One region of the Nitratireductor sp. CH_MIT9313-5 genome, then DNA from elsewhere that is predicted to be linked to it. Evidence: riboswitches for the same ligand, from Rfam matches in the RefSeq annotation. Region 1 holds a riboswitch; the other holds the start of a gene.
The links. A riboswitch is a leader RNA that binds a small molecule or an ion and turns the genes downstream of it on or off. The one in region 1 is predicted to bind cobalamin.
Positions count from the first base shown of each region.

Region 2: it holds a riboswitch for cobalamin, as region 1 does, so the genes downstream of both, WA367_RS11350 (TonB-dependent receptor plug domain-containing protein) here and metE (5-methyltetrahydropteroyltriglutamate--homocysteine S-methyltransferase) in region 1, are expected to answer to the same signal.

Region 1 covers NZ_JAYMER010000017.1:45,864-53,824, forward strand. Annotated here, with positions in the region: gene metH (methionine synthase) at 1-342, opposite strand, end outside; gene WA367_RS14230 (Crp/Fnr family transcriptional regulator) at 496-1,227, opposite strand; gene WA367_RS14235 (DUF427 domain-containing protein) at 1,403-1,789, opposite strand; gene WA367_RS14240 (hypothetical protein) at 1,930-2,112, shown strand; gene metE (5-methyltetrahydropteroyltriglutamate--homocysteine S-methyltransferase) at 2,146-4,461, opposite strand; cobalamin riboswitch at 4,561-4,770, opposite strand; gene WA367_RS14250 (ribonucleotide-diphosphate reductase subunit beta) at 4,840-5,949, opposite strand; gene WA367_RS14255 (ribonucleoside-diphosphate reductase subunit alpha) at 6,170-7,961, opposite strand, start outside.
Region 2 covers NZ_JAYMER010000014.1:795,032-802,992, reverse strand. Annotated here, with positions in the region: gene WA367_RS11375 (OmpA family protein) at 1-787, shown strand, start outside; gene WA367_RS11370 (TonB family protein) at 901-1,869, opposite strand; gene WA367_RS11365 (ABC transporter ATP-binding protein) at 1,871-2,644, opposite strand; gene WA367_RS11360 (FecCD family ABC transporter permease) at 2,644-3,633, opposite strand; gene WA367_RS11355 (ABC transporter substrate-binding protein) at 3,630-4,406, opposite strand; gene WA367_RS11350 (TonB-dependent receptor plug domain-containing protein) at 4,520-6,511, opposite strand; cobalamin riboswitch at 6,639-6,846, opposite strand; gene WA367_RS11345 (ABC transporter substrate-binding protein) at 7,132-7,961, shown strand, end outside.

The DNA.
Region 1 (7,961 bases):
GTAATCGGCCTGGGCGATGGAGGTGGAGGAGAAGGTGTTCGTCTCCAGAATATCCGCGCCGGCAATTGCATAGTCGTAGTGGATATCCTCGATCGCCTTGGGCTGCGTGAGGATTAGAATGTCGTTATTGCCCTTCTGGTGGCACTCGCAGCCCATGAAGCGTTCGCCGCGGAACTGCTCTTCATCCAGCTTGAGGCTCTGAATCTGCGTCCCCATCGCGCCATCCATAACGAGGATGCGCTCGCGGGCAGCTTCTTCCAACGCGGCGAACACATCCGATCCGTCGGATTTCGCGGCAACAGGGCCGAAGAGTTCATCAAGGGCGGACGGATTCTCAGACACGGAACTTCCTCTCGTCGATTTCGCCGAGCCATCACATAAAGATATCTTTATGTCAACATGCGGTCATGCGAGACATGCCATCGCGTGCGGCATCTGGCCCTGCTCATCCAATATAGGCGAGGAAGCAGGCAACAGACAGGCAAGTGCCGGAAATCAGCGCGGCTCCTGCCACAGATTGAGATAGCGCGGGTCGAACTCGCACATCTCGGCCAGACGGTCGAAGTCGACAATCCGCACGCGCCGGTCGCGCCATTCGACAAAGCCGGTCGAGCGTAGATTGGCGAGCGTCTTGTTCACATACACGGTGGACATGCCCAACATGTCGGAGATCATGGCTTGAGTAGGCGGAAAATCGAAACTGTCGCCCTCGATCACGCCGACCGCGCGCAGTCGCGTATAGAGCTCGCACAGGAGATGCCCCATCTGCTGCTCCGCGCTCATCCGCCCAAGCGATACGATCCAGGCCCGCTGGATGGCGGCATCGACCAGCGTCGTATGCCACAGCAGGCGCGTGAGATGCGGATGCGTCTCGGTGAGACGCCGCAAATTGATATGCGGCACAAAGGCTGCGCGGCAGGGTCCGACCGCAATCACCGCATGGTCCATGACTTTCAGCAACATGCTGTGCAGGTCAACAAAGTCACCGGGAATATGGACGGCTGATATCTGGCGCTTGCCATTGGCCAGATACTGAGCACGTGCGGCGAAACCCTCCACGATCAGGCAGGCTTCCTCGGGTCGCGAATCCTCGGCAACAAGTTCCTCGCCGGAAGCAAAGCTGCGCATGCGGGCGGGCAAGGCGATGATGGCCTGCCGCTCTTCATCGCTCATGTGGTCATGCCGCTCCAGCATATTGATCAGAAAGGATCGCTCATCCTTGTTCACCGTGCCCACCCCACCCGCTATCGTTTTTTCTGCTTCATGCGCAGGATCGTCAGCCTAGTTGTGGCGATCTGCTTTGTCCAAGAAGCACTTACAGTGGGGCATGCGCAAATGGAAAGCCGTCAAGCTTGCGCTCGACGGCCTGAACAACAAATTTTGGCACTCAACTCCCGTGCAGTCATTCCGTATCCGGAACGTGGCGCGGACTGTCGATGGGCGCGGCCTCGATATCCACCTTGTCAGGATCAAAGGCCCCATAGCCCGCTATCTGCCGTACATCCTCATGTGGCGTTTCATAAGCCCACATCACGTCATCAGCAGCCTCGCCCACCGCCTCTACACTCCAATAGGAAGCATCGCCCTTGAAGGGGCAGGTCGTGGTGGTCGCGCTCTTGCGGAAGAAGTCGAAATAGATGTGATCGAACGGCACGTAGAAGACAGGCTTGTGACCTTCCTCCTCAAGCACCAATGCCTTCTCGGTCGAAGCCACGACGGCGTCGGAGAAGAAAACATTGACCGTGCCGTCATAAGGGCGAATGGAAATGCGGTCTGATGTAGCGCTCATCGTCATACCTCGCTTTAGCTTGCCAGAGGAACGGCACCCACGCGCATTAGGTTCCGGAGGGAACCACCCGACAACCGCCCGCATTGTTCCCGCATGCACGGCGGCGCCAAAGCCGTCCTAATCCCTGACAGGAGCAAGGCGTGATACATTCAAGCAATTTCCTGTGGCTTCTGACAGTCGCAGGCGGTCCGATCATTCTGGGTATTGCGGTGATCTACGCCGTGATCCGTCGCCGTCGGTTGAAAGCCAGCGAAAAGCTGCGTCAGCACGAGGGAACGGAGCGGCTCTATCAGGACGACCCGACCATGCCACCCCGGCATTGATGAGCGGATGCTCAATCGCACCCGCCCTTGATGTTACGCCGACAAGCGCAGCTTCCTTGCGGCCGCTACCATATTGGCAAGTGCGGGCCGCACTTCCTCCCATGCCCGCGTTTTCAAACCACAATCCGGATTGACCCAGATCTGCCAGGGTTTGAGGTTGCTCTTGGCCTTGTGCAGAAGTTCGGACATTTCCTCAGCCGATGGTACGCGGGGGGAGTGAATATCGAAGACGCCCGGACCGATACCCTTCCCATAGGCATGGCCGGAAAAGGCTTCCAAAAGCTCCATGCGTGAGCGGGAGGTCTCGATCGAGATCACGTCGGCGTCCAGCGCTTCGATGGCCTCGATGATATCGTTGAACTCCGCATAGCACATATGGGTGTGGATCTGCGTCTCAGGTGCCACACCGCTGGCCGCAAGACGGAAACACTCTACCGCCCAGTCCAGATAGTGCTGCCATTCTCCCCGCTTCAAGGGCAGCCCCTCGCGCAGCGCAGGCTCATCGACCTGAATGACGCTGATGCCGGCGGCTTCCAGGTCCTGCACCTCGTCACGCAGCGCCAGCGCGATTTGTCGGCAGGTCGTCTCCCGTGGCACGTCATCGCGCGGGAACGACCATTGCAGCATGGTCACCGGCCCCGTCAGCATGCCCTTCACCGGCTTGTCCGTCAGCGATTGTGCGAATTTCGCCCCGTCGACGGTCATGGGTTCCGGCCGCGAGACGTCGCCGAAGATCACCGGCGGGCGCACATAACGCGAACCATAGCTCTGCACCCATCCATGCCGGGTGAAGGCATAACCCGAAAGCTGCTCACCAAAATACTGGACCATGTCATTGCGCTCGAATTCGCCGTGCACGAGCACATCCAGCCCCACCTCTTCCTGCCAGCGAATGGCCGCTTCCGTTTCTCGACGCAGATAATGAACATAGTCTGCAGTACCAAGCTCACCGCGCCGGTGCGCCGCCCGCGCTTTCCTCACCTCAGCCGTCTGCGGGAAGGAGCCGATCGTGGTTGTAGGAAACGAAGGCAGGCCAAGCGCCGCGTTCTGCAATTTTCGACGCGTCTCGAAATCGAGGCTGCGCCTGGCCATTCCCGCCGTGACTTGCGCAAGACGAGCCGCAACGGCCTGACTGTGCACTTTCGCCGATCTGCGTCGCGCCTCAAGCGCGCGGGTGGCCGCCTCAATTCGCTCGCCAACACGTCCCGCCTCGCCGGAAAGCGCCGCTTTCAGCACGCCAAGCTCCTCGATCTTCTGTAGAGCGAAAGCCAGCCAGGTCTTCAAATTCGCATCAAGCTCGGTCTCAAGCTCCAGATCAATCGGCACATGAAGAAGCGAGCAGGAAGGTGCGATCTGCACAGCCCCCTCACGCTCTTTCACAACCGGTTCCAGCCGCTCGATGAGGCGCACAAGATCCGCCCGCCACACATTGCGCCCGTCAATGACACCCAAAGACAGCACTTTCTCCGGGTGAACCGCATCCAGAACTGCCTCAAGCTGATCGGGAGCACGCACCAGATCAACATGGACGCCATCGACGGGGAGCGTGGAAACGACTGCGAGATTTTCTGCCAGCCCGCCGAAATAAGAGGCAAGCATGATCTTCGGCGCATGTTTGGTGGCAAGCGCACCGAACCCAAACGCATAGGCCTCGCGCTCATGCTCCTGAAGATCGAGCACAAGGCATGGCTCGTCGATCTGCACCCATTCGGCTCCCGCTTCCCGCAAACGCGCCAGAAGCTCGGTATAGACCGGCAACAATCGCGGCAGCAGGTCTAGCGGGTCACTTCCATCAACGCTTTTGCTGAGTTTCAGAAATGACACGGGTCCAAGCAGTACGGGCCGCGTCTGGATGCCCAACGCCCGGGCTTCCAGATATTCTTCAACCGGCTTGTCGCCGGCCAGAGCAAACCCTTGTCCGGCGTGTAGTTCCGGCACCATGTAATGGTAATTCGTGTCGAACCACTTGGTCATCTCAAGCGCTGCAACGCCGCCATCGTGAGAATGCCCGCAGGCGTGGCGCTCAGCACCTGTACTGCCGCGCGCCATGGCGAAATAGGTCGCCAGTGCACCGCCCGCTTTAACCTGCTCGAAGCGCTCAGGCACCGCGCCCACGGTCACCGCCATGTCCAGCACATGGTCATAGAGCGAAAAATCATTGGACGGGATGACATCCACCCCTAGTCTCTGCAGGCGCCTCCAGTTTTCTGCGCGCAATTCTGCCGCCCTTGCGAGAAGTTCGGCCTCGGTCAGCTTCCCCGACCAGAAGCCCTCCAAGGCGAATTTCAGTTCTCGCCTGGCGCCTATGCGCGGCAAGCCCAGTGCTGCAATCTTGATATTTCCAGACATTTCAAACCCCGGTCTGTCGGGACGGGGTTGTGACGGAAAGGCAAAAGCGCACGGCAACGGATGGCCGCAGCGCAAACCCTCACCGGGACACCCCGCCCGTGGTTGTGATGCGCCGTGGCAGGTCTCCTGGCTTGCGGGTCATCGCCCCTGCCCGCCTTCCCGCGCTATCGCGCAGTGGCATGATGGACAGGCGCTCTCCGCCTACAGTTGCGGGGGCAGCCGCGGAATTGCCGTCACCGGCGCACCGCATTCCCTCTTGGCCGAAACATGGACCATCCATGCCTCGGAACCACGACAGGCGCAGCTTCGCCCGAAGCCGCGCCTGTGTCAATGTGTATATAAAGAAATGTTTATATCTTTAAGTGATCGACCGAAGCCTCAATCCCAGCTCAGTGCACCACCATTTTGGTATTCGATCACGCGGGTCTCGAAGAAGTTCTTCTCCTTCTTCAGATCCATCGCCTCCGACATCCACGGGAACGGATTTTCGCTGGCCTCGAAAACCGCCTCAAGCCCCAGCTGTGCGCAGCGGCGATTGGCGATGAAGTGCATATATTGCTCGCAAAGCTCGGCATTGAGACCAAGGAAGCCGCGCGGCATCGTATCGCGCCCGTATGCCGCTTCCAGCTCCGCCGCCTCGCGGATCATGCTGCGCACTTCGTTCTTGAAAGCATCGGTCCACAGATGTGGGTTCTCGTGCTTGATCTGGTTGATGACGTCGATACCGAAATTCAGGTGGATGCTCTCGTCGCGCAGGATGTACTGATACTGCTCGGCAATCCCCACCATCTTGTTGCGCCGCCCGAGAGAGAGGATCTGCGCGAAGCCGGTATAGAACCACATGCCCTCGAAGATCACATAGAAGGCGACCAGATCGCGCAGGAAAGCCTGATCGGCTTCCGGCGTACCGGTCTGGAAATCCGGATCGTCCAGATGCTTGGTATATTCCAGCGCCCATGCCGCCTTGTCGGTGATTGAGGGCACTTCGCGATACATGTTGAAAAGCTCGCCCTCATCCAGGCCCAGGCTTTCCACGATATACTGGAAGGTGTGCGTGTGGACGGCTTCCTCAAAAGCCTGACGCAGCAGATACTGCCGGCATTCCGGATTGGTCAGGTGCCGGTAGATGGCGAGCACGATATTGTTGGCCACCAGCGACTCCGAGGCCGCGAAGAAGCCCAGATTGCGCTTGAGCATGCGCCGCTCGTCCTCGGTCAGCCCATCGCGTGACTTCCAAAGTGCAATATCGGCCTGCATCGACACTTCGGTCGGCATCCAGTGATTGTTGCAGCCGGAGAGATATTTCTCCCACGCCCATTTGTATTTCAGCGGCAGGAGTTGGTTCACATCCGCCCGCGCATTGATCATGCGCTTGTCATCAACAGAAACGCGTGCGCCACCACGTTCGATCGCGCCAAGGCCGGTGGCATCGGCCTCGGTGGTTTGAGGGGATGGGGATGCGGGCGTTTCTTCGTTCCAGTTCAGCATTTGGGTTCTCCGGGGAAGTTTCAGGTGTTCATGAGCCAGAGCACTGCACGCCCCCCTCTGGCCTGCCGGCCATCTCCCCCACGGGTGGGGAGATCACGCGCGGCAAAGTAGGTGCAAGTTAGATCAAGCGGGGCGGTCCTGCAGGCCGATCTCCCCCCTTGTGGGGGAGATGCCCGGCAGGGCAGAGGGGGGTGCGAAAGCCGCACCGCCCGACAATGCCTCACTGACAAGCCTCACACTCAGGATCATCAATCGCACAAGCCTTAGGCGCAGAGGCATAGACCGTCGGCTCCACCGACACGGCATTCAGCTTCCCGTCCGTACCTTTGAGCGTCGACTTCTCCACGGAAGTCGCGGCACTGGCACGCAGATAGTAGGTAGTCTTCAAGCCCTTGCGCCATGCCAGCCGGTAAAGCGCATCGAGTTTCTTGCCGGACGGATTGGCGAGGTAGAGATTGAGCGACTGTGCCTGATCGAGCCACTTCTGACGGCGTGATGCGGCTTCGATCAGCCAGCTTGCGTCCATCTCGAAGGCTGTTGCGTAAAGCGCCTTCAGATCATCAGGAATACGGTCGATCTGGCCAACGGAACCGTCATAATATTTCAGGTCGGACACCATCACCTCGTCCCACAGCCCGCGCGCCTTCAGGTCACGCACGAGTGCTGCATTCACGACAGTGAAGTCGCCCGACATGTTCGATTTGACGAAGAGGTTCTGATAGGCGGGCTCGATCGACTGGCTGACGCCGCAAATATTGGAAATCGTCGCTGTCGGAGCGATGGCCATGCAGTTGGAATTGCGCATGCCCGCCTTCTTCACCCGCTTGCGCAGGCTGTCCCAATCGAGCGTTGCCGTCTCGTCCATCTCGTTGAAGCCACGGGCATGGCTGACGCGATTGATGCTGTCGATGGGCAGCACACCCTTCGACCAGAGCGAGCCCTTGAAGCTGGCATAGGCGCCGCGCTCTTCAGCAAGATCGGTTGAAGCCGAGATCGCATGATAGGAGATCGCTTCCATGGAGCGGTCGGCAAATTCCACTGCCTCATCGGATGAATAGGCAATGCGCAGCTTCTGCAAGGCATCCTGAAAGCCCATAAGGCCAAGACCGACCGGACGGTGACGCAGATTGGAGGCCCGCGCTTCGGGGATCGTGTAGAAATTGATGTCGACCACATTGTCGAGCATCCGCATCGCCGTCTTCACGGTGCGTTCCAGCTTGTCGAAGTCGAGACCCTTCTCGCTCACATGGGCAGCAAGATTGACCGAGCCCAGATTGCAGACCGCCACTTCATCCCTGGATGTGTTCAGCGTGATTTCCGTGCACAGATTTGACGAGTGAACCACGCCGACATGGCCCTGCGGCGAGCGCAGATTGCATGGGTCCTTGAACGTGATCCACGGATGGCCTGTCTCGAAGAGCATGGTCAGCATCCGCCGCCACAGATCGATCGCGCGCAGCGTCTTGTAGACGCGCAGTTCCCCGCGCTTCGCTTTCTCCTCGTAAGCCGCATAGGCCTTGGCGAAATCCACGCCGTAGAGGTCGTGCAGGTCGGGCGTCTCATCGGGCGAGAACAAAGTCCATTCGCCATCGGCCTCCACCCGCTCCATGAACAGGTCCGGCACCCAGTTGGCCGTGTTCATGTCATGGGTGCGCCGCCGGTCGTCGCCAGTGTTCTTGCGCAGATCCAGAAATTCCTCGATGTCGATATGCCAGGTTTCCAGATAGGCGCAGACCGCGCCCTTGCGCTTGCCCCCCTGATTGACGGCAATGGCCGTGTCATTGGCGACCTTCAGAAAGGGCACCACGCCCTGGCTCTGACCATTTGTGCCCTTGATATGGGCACCAAGCCCGCGCACCGGCGTCCAGTCATTGCCAAGCCCGCCGGAATATTTCGCCAGAAGCGCATTGTCCTTCACCGCCTTGAAGATGCCGTCGAGATCATCGGCAACCGTCGTCAGGAAGCAGGAGGAAAGCTGCGGACGGCGCGTGCCGGAATTGAAGAGCGTCGGC
Region 2 (7,961 bases), on a different contig from region 1:
CGATTACGACCGCATCGTGCTGGACGAGGACCGGGTCTATTATGAGGAGTTGCCCAATGGTCGTCTGCGCGAGGTTGTGGAACGCCCCGACGGCACCCGACTGATTACCGTGCGCAATCGCTATGGCGAAGTTGTGCGCCGCGTGCGCATCACGCCGGAAGGTGAGCGCTACGTGCTCGTCTACGTGCCGGACGACCGGATGGATGAGGTGATCCGCTTTGAGGAGGTCGGGGCTGATCTGCCGCCGCTTCGCCTGACGATCCCGGTTGAAGAGTATATTCTTGAAGCCGAGCGTGTTGAGGATCCGCAGTTCTACTACACCTTCCTGGAACAGCCGCCTGTGGAGCAGGTCGAGCGGCTCTATTCGCTCCAGGAGGTGAAGTATTCCTCGCGTATCCGTGACAAGGTGCGCCGCATCGATCTCGACACGATCGAATTCGAGTTCGGCTCGGCCCAGATCGACGAAAGCGAGGTCGATGAGCTTGAAGCGGTTGCCGCGGCGATGGAAAAGCTTCTGGCGCAGAATCCGGCCGAAACCTTCCTGATCGAAGGTCATACGGATGCTGTGGGCAGCGAGCAGGCCAATCTGGCGCTCTCTGACCGCCGCGCGGAATCAGTGGCGCGTGCATTGACGAATGTCTTCGGCATTCCGCCTGAGAACCTCGTTACGCAGGGCTATGGCGAGCAGTATCTGAAGGTGAATACGCAGCAGCGTGAGCGTGAGAACCGTCGCGTTGCTATCCGCCGCATTACCCCGCTGGTTGCTCCGGTAGCCAGCCGTCAGTAGGCGCTTACCAGCTTCCGGCGCTCTGCCTGCAGGGTGCTGGAGGAGCCTGGCCGGTTCCCTCTATCGGTCGGGCTCCACGATCGGCCCGGATGCTCATGCATCCGGGCCTTTTTTTATGGCTTGAAGCGGAGTGTGACCGAGAAGCTGATCGTTGATCCACCAACGCCCTGCGGGGGGCGGGGATAGGGTGCGGCGCGTCGTGCCGTCGCAACGGCAGCGTCGTCAAGAATACGGTGGCCGGAACTGCCGGCCACACGCGCGCCAACCAGCGATCCGCTGCGGTTGATGGTTATCGCAAGTCGCGTTGCGCCAGAGATGCGTTTGCCTGCCGCTGCACGCGGATAGCGCTTGCGCCGCTCCACATGTCGCAGCAGCTTCTTCGCATAGGACGCCTTGGCTGCAGGTGATGCCTCACGTGCGGCCTGGCTCGGCGTGCTGCTTGGGGCTGCTTTCCGTGTTTTGCGCGCGGCGCTGCCTGCCGATGGCTTTTTTCTCTGGGGCTGCGCCTTTCGTGCCTTGGCCCTTTTGGGGGGCGTTGTCTTTGTGGGCGTCTTTTTCGTCTCGCGCGGCTGGCTGGCGTTCTGGACAGGCTTTGGCTTTGGTGGTGTCGGACGCGCAGTGGGGACAGGGGCATTCTCGCGCGGCAGAAGGACGAACGCTTCTTCTTCGGGTACCGGCTTCACGCTTTCAGCTTGTTGCGGAGCTGCCGGTGTCGTCTCTTCGGCTTGAACGGGAGCACGGGCCAGGGACCGCGCTGGCTGTACCGGTTGGACGGGTGCCGTGTCAGGGACAGGGGAAACCTGCTCCAGATCGGCGACCGGCTCTACCGCTCTGGCTGCGGTCTCTTCCTGGTCGTTGGTGTTGGGCGCCACTGCCGAGGAGGCTTCGACCGGCGATATTGGCGTGACCGCGTCCTGCGATGCGTTCTCCAGGACGATTTCCAGCATTGCAGGTGCTGGGCCTTCCACTTCTCCGCCGGGCGGCAGCTTTTCGGACAGCCAGTGCAGGACGGCGGCATGAGCCGCGATCGACAGAATCGTTGCCACCACCAAACCGGAGCTGCGGGGCAGGAACCGGCGCATTCTAGCGTTCCACCAGATCAGTGGGCGTAATGACGAGACCATCGGCGCTATGGGCAATCTGTGTTCGGACGCCGTAAACGGTTGCAAGTCGCTGGCGGGTGAAGACTTTGTCCGGCCGACCTTCATCTGCCACGCTGCCCTTGTCGAGCAGGACCACGCGATCGCACCAGCGGGCAGCCAGAGTGAGGTCGTGGAGAGACACAAGAACGCTGCGACCCTGACTTGCGAGCCTGCGCAGTGCCTGCATCAGCATTATCTGATGAGCCGGATCAAGGCCCGAGGCGGGCTCGTCAGCGACCATGAGCGGGGTTGTTTGCGCGACCGCTCGCGCCGTCAAGACACGAGCTTGTTCGCCGCCAGAAAGCTCCGAGGCGATCCGGCTTGCCAGATGCTGGGTGTCGGTCAGTTCAAGGGCGGCTTCAATTGCTTCGCGGTCCGTTGCACTTTCGCGGGTGCCGAATGCCCTGAACGGCATGCGGCCAAGTGCCACCAGATCCCGCACGGTAATGCGCCAGCCTATGGTGCGCGTCTGGGGAAGATAGGCCACCAGCCTGGCCCGTTCATTTGATGAAAGCGCTGCAGGGTCTTTTCCATCAATGGAGATGCTGCCGTCGTGCAACTGCAGATGCGTGATGGCCCGCATGAGGGTGGACTTGCCCGCTCCATTGGGCCCCAGGAGCCCGACCACTTCACCGCGGTTCATATCAAACGAAAGGTTGTCGACCGCCTTTTGATCGCCCAGCTTCACCGAGAGGTTTATGATGGAGAGCACCATCACAGCATCTCCCGTCGCGCGCGCGCCACAAGCCACAGGAAGAACGGTGCTCCGATGAGCGCGGTGAGCACGCCGACATTCAGCTCGCCTGCAGGCAGGATCACGCGGACCGCGACATCGGAAGCCAGTAGAAGCGCGGCACCGCCAAGGGCAGATGGCAGGAGCAGGGCGCTGGGCATTCTGTTCGTCAGCGGGCGAATGAGGTGAGGGACGACCAGCCCGATGAAGCCGATGGTTCCGGCAACAGCTGTTGCTGCCCCCACGCCGAGCGCCACACCTGCAACGATGAGCAGGCGCGCGCGGGGCATGTGGATGCCCATGCTGGCAGCCGCTTCCTCGCCAAGCGACAGGGCGTCGATCGCGCGGGCGCTGGCAGCGATCAGCAGCCCGCCGATTACCATCAGGGGTGCGGCAATCCACACATGATCCATGGAACGGTCCTTCAACGCACCCAGGAGCCAGAAGATGATCTCATAGGCTGCGAACGGATTGGGCGAGAGATTGAGGACCAGGGACGTAAGAGCGCCTGACAGGCTGGAGAGCGCCACACCGGCAAGGATAAGGGTAAGCGTGGAGCCGCCGCGTGCTGAAAGAGCGAGCAAGGCTATAACGGCGATGAGTGCGCCCATCAGCGCACCGGCAGGCAGGGCGTATAGCGCGCTGCCGGCAAGACCCGAATAGAAGACAAGCACGGCGCCGAAGGCGGCTGTTGAAGACACGCCGATAATGCCGGGTTCTGCCAGCGGATTGCGCAAGAAACCCTGCAGCACGGCGCCTGATAGGCCGAGCGTGAAACCGATCATCAGTCCAAGCAAAGCGCGGGGCAGGCGAATTTTACGCATGATGATCGCTGCTGCTTCGCCACCGCCGGCAAACAGGCCGTGAAAGCTCTCCCTGAAGCCCAGTTCTGCCGGACCCACGCCAAGTGAGAGGATGAACAGAAGCAGCATCAGGACGAGAAGTGAAATATTGAGGCGCAGCGCGGTCATTGCGCCTCCCTTTCGCGCCTGCATGGGGCAATTCTGCGGCGCAGCTCCACAAGTGCGCGAACGGCAAGGATCGTCGCCGGGCTTGCACAAGACAGTGTACCGTCAGGAATGAAATCACCGATCAATGTGTCCGGCAGGGTCTTCAGCGCAGGATGTCGCGGAACCATTTCCCCCAGTGTGGGTGCATTGCCTGTTGCCGATGAGGTGACAATGACATCGGGTCGGGACTCGATGACCGCTTCGAGAGGGAAGGGGCCGACACCGTTCAGGCCCTGTTCGGCAGCAAGATTTCGAAAGCCGGCTGCTTCCATCACCGAATGGGCGAGGGTTCCAGCTCCCGGAGAAACCCCGTTCTGGTCATAGATCAGCATTGTGGGCGCGGGGCCGCAAAGTTGCTGCCTGGCGGAAGACAGTTCGTCCTCGAATGCTGCTGCCAGACGCTCTGCTTCCTCCTGACGTTCAAGAAGCTCACCCATGCGGCGGATATCGGCGGGGATGGCTTCAAGTTGCTGGTTGAAGCCGAATTCCTCCACGCGGAAACCAAGCTTCTTCAGAAGCTGGGTCGTGTTGTGCAGGGAAAAGGTACCGGTGACCACAAGGTCGGGAGAGGCGAGGAAGACCTCTTCTGCCCGACCATGATTGATGGGCAGGGCTTTCGCCTTTTCGTGCTCAGGCGACATGACCGGCTCACGCGCAAGGAATGAAACCGAGGCCAGCTGGCTGGGCGCGGCCAGGGCCAGGGCAAGCTGGTCGGTACAAAGATTGAGCGACATGACCCGCTGCGGCTGAGCTTCAGCCAAATCAGAAAAAACCGGCGCAGCAAGAGCTGCGCCGGCGATAATCGCTAAACCGGAAAAGAAGGATATGGGTTTCCGGCGTCTGACCATTACTGTCCGAACTTGGCTTTGAATCCGGCGAAGACCGAGATACCCGGCGTGCCGTAGCCGCGCGCGGTCTGATAATCCTGATCCAGCAGGTTCTCGCCGCGCAGATAAAGCTCCGTGTCCTCGGTCGGCTTGTAGGCAACCTTGGCGTTCAGGAGAAAATAGTCGTCGAGTTCGACGTCTTCTGGAACGCCTCTATATCTTGTGCAAGAGGTCGGGGTGAAACTGGGAGCGGGGTAGCAGGTAGTGTCGTAGGGCTCACTTCCTACGGTGATCCTGTCTATCGCGCCGATCGGGATGTTGGCTGACGCTGCGAGGGTCCACTTCTCCGCTGGCCGCGCAACGATAGACAAGCCCACGCTATGCTCAGGTATGCGAACCGCGCGAGAGCCATCAGGGTTTTCCGAGTCAGTAAACGTATAGCTCGCGCCAACATCCAGCCAGTTCGTAGCCTGCCAAGTCAAGGATGTTTCAATACCCTTCGACCGCGTTGTCCCGACAGACTGCTCGTATGAGTACGTGGAATTGTCGTAGATGATCAGGTTGTCGATGTCGAGCATGAAGAACGTGGCATCAGCAACAAGTCGGCCATCTAAGAGCGTTTGCTCGATACCTGCGTCGAAGCTGAAGCTCGTTTCAGGTTGCAGGGCGGCATTTCCAGCATAAGGTGCGAAAAGCTCGTAGAGGCTCGGCGAACGGAAGCCGGTTCCAACCGAGCTGTGCAGACGCGCTCCGAAGTCCTCGAACAAGTACGAAGCCGTTGCGCGATAGGTTGCGTGACCCCCGAACTCGCTGTGATGGTCGTATCGCAAGCCCCCCGACAGTACGAAATTAGGGGCGACCTCACCAATCGCTTGGCCCCAAATGCCACTCATGGAATGCGAGTCGTCTGTATCCGTTCCATAGTTGTCGGTAACTTGAGCGTTTTGCCGCTCATGATCGGCTCCGAATTGCAGTGTGAGCCAGTCATTTGCCTCGAGCGAACCTTGGTAATCGGCTTTGATGCGCCTGCCTGAATAGCTGGCGTCGAAGGGGCCGAAAAGCGGATGGGACGAGGTTATGTCTCGGTTCATCTTAGAAGCTTGAACGGAGAAGGAGTTCTTCAGGCGGCCATCAAGCAGATTTACGTTGAACCCCATTCGGCCTGCCAGCTGCTCGCTGAGATTGGTGTTGATGAGGTTGTCCGACGGTTCGAATAGCTCGCCGGTGATCGAATCGACATAGCGATCATCATCAAACTCCGCCTCACCATCAATGTAGAGCCCCGAGCCAAACACCGAGAACATGTCGCTGAAGGCATGCTCTGCAGCAATGTCGAGCGTGATGTTTTCGTAGCCGTCGCGTTCCGTGCCTGCGGCTGCGGCGGAAATGCCGTCGGTGCGGTAGCCCGTAGCGTTGAAGGACAGTCGGCTGTCGCCGTTGGAAGCGCGCAGGCCGTAGGAGCCGCGCGCGGTGCCGAAGGAGCCGCCTTCGCCGGAAAGTAGATGCGTTACACCCGGTTCGACTTCGCCGAGGGTGGAAAAGCTGACCACGCCGGCAATGGCTTCGGAGCCGTAGAGCGTGCTCTGGGAGCCCTTCAGCACCTCGATGCTGTCGAGGCCGCCGGAAAGCAGATACTGGTAAGAGGTCTGAACCTGCGTGTTCGTCGGGTCCGAAATGTCGATCCCGTTATAGAGCGTCTTCACATAGCGCTTTGGCGCACCGCGGATGGCGAAGCTGCCTTCCGCACCCGGTCCGCCGGTGCTGGAGATGGCGACACCCGGCACCCGGCTCAGATAATCCGCGACCAGCGGCTGGCTCTGCTCTTCAATCTGCTTCTGATCGATGACCGTGACGCTTGAGCCGGTCTTCGACAGTTCGGTCGGCGTGCGGTTGGGCGTGACGACAATTTCGCCGAGGTCGAGGTCCTGTGCGCTGGCAGTGTTCGCCATGGCGCCAAGGCAGATGGCGGATACGGTGGTGGTGAGAGCCTGGCGGCTCAAGGAAAATCTCATGTCGTGCCCCTCGCGACGATCAAACGCTACAAATGCCGGAGAGAGCAGACCAGAAACGGCTTGTGCCTCGCCAGCGATGACTAGTCGCCACCACTGCTAGACACAGCCCCGACAGCTTCCCGCAGTCGGTAGGTGACGTTTCGAGGCAGGTTTCCTGGCTTGCGCGTCATCGATTGGCTCGCCTTCCCAGGTCTTCACCCAGTGGCATGTGAGTTCAATCTCGGCGCATACAGTTGCGGGAGCAGCTACGGCTGAGGCGAAATGCCTTTTCCGTATTCCCTTTTAACTCCGGCTTCCAAAGGTGAAGCTGGAGCACCTCGAACGGCGCGAGGATTACCAAGTCGTAAATGTGGCGTCAATCTGTCACGGGCGACTCGAACTGTGCACCGCACAAAGCTCGTGAAAAAGCGACCAAGACTATCGCTTTTGCGTCAAAAATGTCGCAAACTCATCAGTTGAAAGGGCTTTTCGCCTGCCGGACAAGGCCGCCACGGGTGGATTGGAAGCTTTGCAAGCTGGCAATCATCGGCTGCGGCAGTGGGAGATCTGGCAAGGGTGGGAAAGACCGGTGCCTGTGCTGCGGGCCACGAACGAGAAGCATAATGAGTGGGAGTGACTACATGAAATTCTTCAAAAGCAATGGTGGACGCGTGCCAGACAAGATTGCGGCACTTGCCGGTGAGGCAAAGGCTGGCGTCATGGATCGTCGCGAATTCCTTGCTCTTGCCAGCGCCTTCGGTGCGACCACGGCTGGCGCTTATGGCATGCTCGGCTTGGCTGCGCCCACTCCGGCAGCCGCGCAGGAGCCCAAGAAGGGCGGCGTTCTGCGCGTGGCAATGATCGTCAAGGAGCCGAAAGATCCGCGCGTTGCAGACTGGTCGGAAATTGCCAATGCCATGCGTCAGACACTCGAACCGCTGGTGAAATATACCCGCGACTTCACCTTCGAGGGCCGTCTTCTCGAGAGCTGGGAAGTCAATGAGGATGCCACGGAATATCTGCTGCATGTGCGCCCGGGTGCGGAATGGAACAATGGCGACAAGTTCACCGCGGATGATGTGATCTACAACATCAAGCGCTGGTGTGATGCGGGCGTGGAAGGAAATTCCATGGCCACCCGCATGGTTTCGCTGGTTGACCCAGATACCAAAAAGGCGCGCGAGGGTGCCATCGAGAAGGTCGATGACATGACCGTCAAGCTCGTGCTCAACGAGCCGGACATCTCGCTCATTCCCGGCATGGCCGATTATCCGGCGCTCATCGTGCATCCAAGCTTCGATGAGACGGGTCGTGATTTCGTTGCCAACCCGATCGGCACGGGGCCGTTCGAGCTCGTCTCCTACGAGGTGGGCAACCGCGTGGAACTGAAGAAGCGCGAAAACGGCAAGTGGTGGGGCGGTGAAGCCTATCTTGATGGCATCGAGTTCATCGACTACGGCACCGACCCGTC